Regions from separate parts of the Chryseobacterium sp. HR92 genome, predicted to be linked through region 1. Evidence: riboswitches for the same ligand, from Rfam matches in the RefSeq annotation. Region 1 holds a riboswitch; the other holds the start of a gene.
The links. Region 1 has a riboswitch for S-adenosylmethionine ahead of SFA27_RS01040 (TonB-dependent receptor plug domain-containing protein). Riboswitches for the same ligand answer to the same signal wherever they lie in the genome.

Region 1 (4,169 bases):
TAATCAAATACGGAAAGATATTTTGACATGGCCAATGCTGCCAGTGCCACAGGAGAGGAAAATCCAATAATCAGAGAGACCCAGCTAATCAGATATCCGAACAGCGGATGATAGGTTTCTTTAAGATAGATAAAATCGCCTCCGTTTCCTTTGAAATGTGAACCTAATTCTGCGTAACAAAAAGCACCGAACAAAGCGAGAATTCCTCCGATGGCCCATAACAGGAATATACTGTAGGTATTGGTAATATCAGATAATTGAAAACCGAGGGTAGTAAAAATCCCGGTTCCTATCATATTGGAAACAACAATGGCAGCGGCTGTTTTCCAGCCAATCTGATGTGAGGTAGTACTCATTTAATGATTAAAAGTTAAAATTAAGCCTTCCGAAGAAATAATTCCCCAGTGTTCCCATCTGAACCGGTGCATATTTGAATACTCCATAATATGAATTTTCATAAATCTGGCGGTCCGGGAAGACATCAAATACATTATTGGCACCTACCGTAAAATTGATGCTTTTTGTGATATCATATCCCACACTGATGTCAGTAACCACCTTTGGAGAGAACTCCTGCACCCCTCCAAACGGATAACCATCTCTTATTACTTTGCCAAAATAGGTATTTCTTACGAGAAAATTGAATTTCCCGATTCCATAATTTAATCCTAATGAGGCTTTTGTTTTTGGAGACAGGGTTTCAATAATGTTGATCTGATCAGGACCGAAAAACTGATCCTGAGGAGTTTCTAAATTTTCCGGAAAATGGAAATCTGTAATTTTTGTTTCTGTGTAATTTCCGGCAAGGTTCATATTTAATTTTCCATTCCCAAGAATCCAGTCATAAGAAACCACTACATCTACTCCTTTTGTCTCTGTATCAATAGCATTGGCGAAGAATCTTCCGCTTTCTACCTTAAACTGGTCTAACCTTGAGTCTGTAATATTGCTGGTAATCACAATTCTGTCTTTCACTTTAATCCAGTATCCATCTATAGCGATCGTCAAATTGTTTAAAGGTTTCAGCGTAAATCCAGCACTCGCGTTGATAGAAGTTTCCTGTTTGAGTTTATCAAATCCAAGAATTCTGGCGGCTTCGCTATCATTACTGAATATTCCTTTGGTAACAATCTTTGAGCCGGAAGTAGAAATATCCGCATATGAATTATTGAAATACTGCTGCTGAAGCGAAGGCGCTCTAAACCCTGTTCCAACCGCTGCTCTTACTGCATAATTTTTCACGAATTCATATCGTATGGCCAGCTTTCCGTTCAAGGTATTCCCAAAATCTGAATAATTTTCAAATCTGGCAGCGGCATCAATATTTAATTTTTTATCTAAATCATACGAAACATCAGCATACACCGCAGTGGAATGTCTGTCTTTCTTCAATGCATTGTTGGGAGAAAAACCGATAAAGGATTGAGATCCTCCTGCGCCAAGTACTGTGGATCCTTCAGTGGCAACGTTTCCATTGATATCATATTGGGTATAAGATGCTTCATCGCCGGCTTTGATCTCATATTGTTCAAATCTGAATTCTCCACCGAATGCGATATTGAAACGGTTTATATTTTTGGAAATATCAAGATTCACAGTATTCTGAAGGAAACTATGAGCGCCTGCGTAAAAACGGGTTGGTGATTTTGACCCGAGAGAAGCATTGTTGGTATTGCTCACATTATAATTGAAGGTATTGCTCCCGAAGGTATTGCTTAAGTCAAATAGCCAGTTATTAACATTATATTTAGCCCCTACAGCATAAGAAACATCATATACCTGAGATCCAAGAACTGCCTGAAATCCGTTTGGATAAATGGACGCAACTACATTGGATGTTTCGCTAGGAAGTCTTCTGAAACCAAATCCTTTTCCTTCTTTGATACTGAAACCTCCGAAAGAATATACTTTAAAATTATCATTAAAAGGATATTCTGCATTGAAAAACAACTGTCCCTGTCTGATCTGGGCATCTCCGATCTGAAAATTGAAATCATCACGGGTCAATCCTCGTTCCTTTATCTTCTCATCATCCGCCGCTCTTGCTGCAGCGGGATCATCAGCAAATGCATACGCAAAATTATTCCCGAAAATATCGAGGTCATGGTTTTGAGTTCTTGTGGTTTTGCCCCTGTGGCTTAACTGCAGGGAAAGGTTGATATACCCGTCTTTTTTTCCTAATGAAGTTCCATAATTGACTCCCGCCTGATAAGTATCCCCATCATTTCTTCCGGTCAATCCGTAAGTAAGACTTGCTGAAGCACCTGGATTTTTTTTAAGAATAATATTGATTACTCCTGCAATGGCATCAGAACCGTATTGTGCTGCTGCACCATCCCTTAAAACTTCTATTCTATCAATAGCAATCACAGGAATTGTGCTCAGGTCTGTTCCTACAGAGCCATTTCCCACTGTATTCTGATAGTTGACCAAAGAGGTTGTATGTCTTCTTTTTCCATTCAGCAATACAAGAACCTGATCTGGTCCCATTCCTCTTAAGGTTACGGGGTCAATATGTTCGGTTCCATCAGAAGCTGACTGTCTCACTGCATTAAACGATGGGATCACATAGTTCAGAAGATCCTGAGCTGTCATTTGCGGAGAACTTCTTTGGATTTTGTCAATACTGATAACATCTACAGGAACCGGTGTTTCCAGTTTTGTTCTTTTGACATTACGGTTTCCAACGATGATAATATCTTCTATTTGCTTTCCTTTTTCCTCATTCTCCTGAGCAGCAACCCAAATTGCTCCAAGCAATAATACAGCTGTACTTAATTTTTTCATTTTTGTTCTTGCCAATTAAATAATAACGGTCTGGCGGATATTTCCGCAGCGATTACAAGACTTCAAGAAATGGAATTCATATAAGAATATTGACTTCACTTATCTCCCCCTCAGGGTTGGAATTAGCACCTTTACACTTCTCGAATTGTGCAGGTTGCTAAGGTTTCTTTGGGCCAAATCCCTCCACCTTTCTTGATAAATCTACTGCAAAAGTAGACTAATTTTCTTAATATACAAAAAAGGCAAATCTGCAATACTGCAAATCTGCCTTTTCGTTTATTTAACAATCATCTTTTGAATGGCGGTTCCTGTTTCCGATTTCAGCTGTATCAGATAAGTTCCTGCCGGATAATTGACTTTCACTTCATAAGTTCCGTTTTCTTTATTTAGCTTGAATGAATCCAGTTTCTTACCGGTCATATCAAAAATCAAAATTTCTCCGTTTTTCGCTTTACTGAAAACTAATTTTGCAGTTCCGTTTTGTATCGGATTCTCAGCAATCTGAAGGGATAATTTATTTACAGCGTTTGTATCAATTGCCGACAAGGCACCAGCATAATTCCCGAAGATTCTGAATTCTCCCGGCTGTAAATTGATTGGGGCTGTTGTGGAAGCTACATTCGAAATAGTATCATCCATTAGGTTTTGCCATTGCCCTGTGTAAGGAAAGAAAGGAACAACGTTTTGTGCTGATGTGGTGTAATTGGCCAGTACTACCACATTTTTTATTCCGGTTGTAATAGCCGGATCATAGAGATAAATTCTCGTGATCAATCCATCCGGATCATTAGTCAGATTATTGGATTCTATACTGTATGTTTTAGTTTTAAAAATCTGATGAGTATTTCTGATCGTGATTATTTTAGCCCACGTGTCATATATTGATTTTCTGTTTACATTGGTATCGTATCCCAGAGTAAATGCAACAGGTTTTTCATCGGTTCTGCACCCATTATTGATGGTACCGTCAGCACATCTGTTGATACTGAACTCATAGCCTAATTCCCCAAACTGCCAGATCATTTTCGGACCAGGAATGGTAAAGAAAGTTGCTCCGAAAGTTTTCATTCTTTCAAGAGCAGTATTAAGATTTTTAACATCGTAACTTCCATTAACGGCTCCGTAAGCAAGGTTTTTAAACATAAGCCTTTCTTCATCATGACTCTCTCCATACCCTACAGCTCGCATATTGGTAAAACCATGAAGACTGTGGTTCATTCTGTCATAATTACTGTTGTCTTTATATCCCATGGTATTCTGGTTATAAGGATCAGTTTGTTTATTCCAAAGCATTACTCCTTTCCCTTCTGCTACTCTGTAATTGGCCCATTGCTGTTCTTCTGCATCCGTTCCCAGATGCTCAAAGATCATGTAAGAATTGG
Region 2 (4,169 bases), 700 kb from region 1:
AACATTGATCGGTAAAATGCAGGAGCACGGAGCTAAAGCTTATTTGGTGAATACAGGTTGGAATGGTACAGGAAAGAGAATTTCTCTGAAAGATACAAGAGCAATCATTGATGCCATCATTGATGGTTCTATCGATAATGCTCCTAAAACTCAGGTTCCAATTATGAACCTTGAGATTCCTACTGAATTACCAAACGTTTCTACAGGTATTTTAGATCCTAGAGAGACTTACGAAAGTGCTTCAGAATGGGAAGAAAAAGCAAAAGATCTTGCTGCAAGATATATCAAAAACTTTGAGCAGTACTGTGATACTGAAGAAGGTAAGAAGTTAGTGGCTTCAGGACCTCAGTTACAGGAACAAACTATCTAATAGTTTATCAATACCATACAGAAAAGCCTCATCATTGATGAGGCTTTTTTATTTTGGTTTTTTATTTCTCAAATATTAACGCGTTAAATGGATAAGAATTGAGTGAATTATTTTCTTGTATCTATAATTATCTATGAAAATCTGTGCGATCTGTGGGAAAAGGATAAACTATAATTACTTCAAACTCAGTATGGCCAGCCTATATCCATCCATTCCAAAGCCGGATAAAACTGCATCCGTATTAGCTGCCGTCACAGACTTCTGTCTGAATTCCTCTCTTTTATAAATATTGCTGATGTGAACTTCTACTTTTGGTTTTCTGATGTTTTTCAAACAGTCAGCAATGGCATAAGAATAATGGGTAAAAGCTCCCGGATTAATCACTACAGCATCAAAATCATCTTCCTGAAGTCTGTTGATAAGCTCTCCTTCAATATTCGACTGGTAATATTTTAATTCATGAGACTGAAACTCGGATTTTAAAATTTCCATATAGCTTTCCATAGAAACAGTTCCATAGATTTCAGGTTCTCTGGTGCCTAACAGGTTGAGGTTAGGTCCGTTTATAATTAAAATTTTCATACTATAAAATTAAAAACTTTTTTGAATTAAATGATCAAAAATTTCAGTATAGATTAACGTTCGTTTAATTATATTATTAATAATGATATTTGTCATGTTTGATAAAATGATAACGGCTGCAACTCCTTATAGTAATGGGTTTTATTATAATCTTATGTTAAATTTTGAAAATTTATCATGAAAAAAATATAAGTCTACTTGTTTTGTAGACTAAAAGTTTTTAGATTTGCAACCATATTTCGATCGGCTTATAAAGAAAGATGGAGGGAACTGACCCAATGATATCTTGACAACCTACCCAATGGGCAAGGTGTTACGTTCAGCCTTTTTAGGAAAAATAAGCATTTGGTTTATCGTATTTATCGATGCCCTTTGCTGACTTTTCTGCAAAGGGCAAAATTTTAATATATGATAAATAAAATTGATTATGATTAGTAATAATTTATTCACTTCTAAAGCCTGGATACCTCCGGTTGCTGCATTTTTTCTGGGAGTGACCAGTATAAGTGCACAAAATTCCAGACCGGAAAAAGATAGTCTTCATGAAAAAGAGATTGATGAAGTAGTAGTGGTAGCGTACGGAAAAGCTAAAAGAAATAGCTATACCGGTTCTGTAGCTACAATTTCAAGTGATAAGATTAATAACAGACCTGTTACAAATATAACAAAAGCACTGGAAGGACAGGTTCCCGGACTTCAGGCGGTAAGCTCTTCAGGACAGCCGGGGGATACAGCATCAATCAGAATTCGTGGAATTGGCTCTGTAAGTGCTTCGAGTAGTCCATTATTTGTAGTTGACGGAATGCCTTTTGATGGAAACATCAATTCTATAAGTCCAAACGATATTGAATCGATCAGTGTTCTGAAAGATGCTACGGCAAGTTCATTATACGGTTCCAGAGGAGCAAACGGTGTGATCATTGTTACCACAAAATCTGGTAAAAAAGGTGATGCAAGAGTAAACTTTAATATAAGCCAGGGTTTCTCAAGCAGAGCGGTAAAAGATTATGAACAGGTAAATACAGATCAATATTTTCAGTTATATTGGGAAGCATTGAGAAACGGATATAAATCCAGCCAGATTTCGTCTCAGCAGGCTGCACAAATGGCAACTGACAATTTGATAAATTCATTGGGAATTAATCCTTATGGATCAAATTATGCAAAACCAGTAGGAACAGATGGGAAGCTTTTGCCGGGGGCAACTGCTTTATGGAATGACAACTGGAAAGATATTCTGCAAAGAGTAGCTTCGAGAAATCAGATAGATCTGGATTTCAGCGGAGGAAGTGAAAAAAGCAATTACTTTTTCTCTTTGGGCTATCTGGATGATAAAGGAATTGCCATCGGATCTGGTTTTAAGAAGTACAGTACAAGATTAAAAATCAATTCTGAAGTTAAAAAATGGTTAAATGTAGGAGCAAACCTAGCGTATACAAACAGTCTTCAGGAAGCACCTCCTTCATCAGATTCCAGAACGGATAATATCATTAATGCAGCGAGAGTGATCCCGTCTTTTTATCCTTATTATGAAAGAAATGCGGACGGAAGTTACAAGCTGGATGCAATTGGAAATTACATCTATGATTTTGGAAAATACAGACCAACAAATGCTTTGCAAAATGAAAATGCCGCTGCAACCTTACCTTTAGATAAAAATGAAAACCGGGAAGATAACTTTTCGGGGAAAGGTTTTGCTGAATTTACATTTTTGCCTGAGCTGAAATTCAAAACAAGCTTCTCTGTTGATCTGGTGAATTATAACGGTCATTATTATACCAATCCTTTGTTAGGGCAAGGTACAGAAATTGGTGGTTCTGTGACGAAAACAAATTCCAGAACACTTTCCTATACGACGAGTAATATTTTAACCTACGATAAAAAATTTGGCCAGCACCATATCAATCTTTTGGGAGGGCAGGAATTTTATCATTATGAATATCAGACAATTTCAGGAAACAGAAGTCAGTTTTCATTGCCTTATTATTATGAACCGGATGCTGCAGCTTTGTTAGGCGGTTTTAGCGGAAACAGTGACAAATTAGGTTTGTTGAGCTTTTTAGGAAAAGCGGAATATGATTATCAGAATAAATATTTTGTTTCCGGATCGGTGAGAGCAGATGGTTCTTCCAGATTCTCTCCTGAAAACAGGTGGGGAACTTTCTGGTCAGTAGGTGGTTCATGGAAAGCATCCAATGAAGATTTTATTAAAGAGTTAAATTTCTTTAACCAGTTGACACTTCGTGCAAGTTATGGAGGTCAGGGAAATGACAAGCTAAGTAATTATTATGCTTACCAGAGTTTGTATGCTTTTTACAATAATTTAGGAGAAGGCGGAACGGTTGCCAGTAAATTACCAACCCCGGATTTGAAATGGGAAACGAATTTAAACTTAAATGTTGGATTAGAATTTGCGATTCTCAAAAACAGAATTAGAGGGAATGTAGAATATTTCCAGCGTCAGAGCAAAGATCTTTTATTTAATATGCCTTTGGCTCCTTCACTTGGTTTTACTGGATTTCAGGCCAATATTGGGGAATTGAAAAATACAGGTTTTGAGTTTTCATTATTCACTACGCCGGTTAAAACGAAAGATTTTGAATGGAATGTTGATCTTAATGTAAGCACGTTGAAAAATGAAATTACAAAGCTTCCGAAAGGTTCCATTGTAAGTGGAACAAAATTATTGCAGGTAGGTGGATCCATTTATGATTTCTTCATCCCGGAATGGGCCGGAGTAGATCCAACTAACGGAAAACCACTTTGGAAAACAATAACAACAGATGCAAACGGAAATACGCTAGAAGGAACAACTTCAGAATATGCAAAAGCAACAAAAACATTGCAGGGTTCATCGCTTCCGAAAGTAATGGGAGGATTAACGACAAGTTTGACGTATAAAAACTTTGATTTTTCAACATTGATAACATTCAGTATCGGAGGGAAAATTCTGGATAATGATTATACGATGATTATGCATAACGGAAGCTCTGCAGGCCGTTCCTGGAGCTCAGAAATGCTAAACCGATGGACTCCTGAAAACCCTTACACGGATGTTCCTGCATTGAGTACCACAACTAATAACTGGACTTCAACTTCATCAAGGTTTTTATACTCAGGGACGTATGCGAGAGTAAAAAATGTAAGCTTGGGATACACACTGCCGACGGATTACTTTGAAAAAATAGGATTAAAGAAGTTCAGAGTCTATGTTCAG

Region 2: it holds a riboswitch for S-adenosylmethionine, as region 1 does, so the genes downstream of both, SFA27_RS21295 (SusC/RagA family TonB-linked outer membrane protein) here and SFA27_RS01040 (TonB-dependent receptor plug domain-containing protein) in region 1, are expected to answer to the same signal.

Annotation. Positions count from the first base shown of each region.
Region 1 is NZ_CP139139.1:222,505-226,673, reverse strand. It holds gene SFA27_RS01045 (APC family permease) at 1-356, opposite strand, end outside; gene SFA27_RS01040 (TonB-dependent receptor plug domain-containing protein) at 364-2,787, opposite strand; SAM riboswitch class I at 2,884-2,989, opposite strand; gene SFA27_RS01035 (alpha-amylase family glycosyl hydrolase) at 3,064-4,169, opposite strand, start outside.
Region 2 is NZ_CP139139.1:4,693,397-4,697,565, reverse strand. It holds gene pckA (phosphoenolpyruvate carboxykinase (ATP)) at 1-370, shown strand, start outside; gene SFA27_RS21300 (type II 3-dehydroquinate dehydratase) at 545-952, opposite strand; SAM riboswitch class I at 1,198-1,296, shown strand; gene SFA27_RS21295 (SusC/RagA family TonB-linked outer membrane protein) at 1,380-4,169, shown strand, end outside.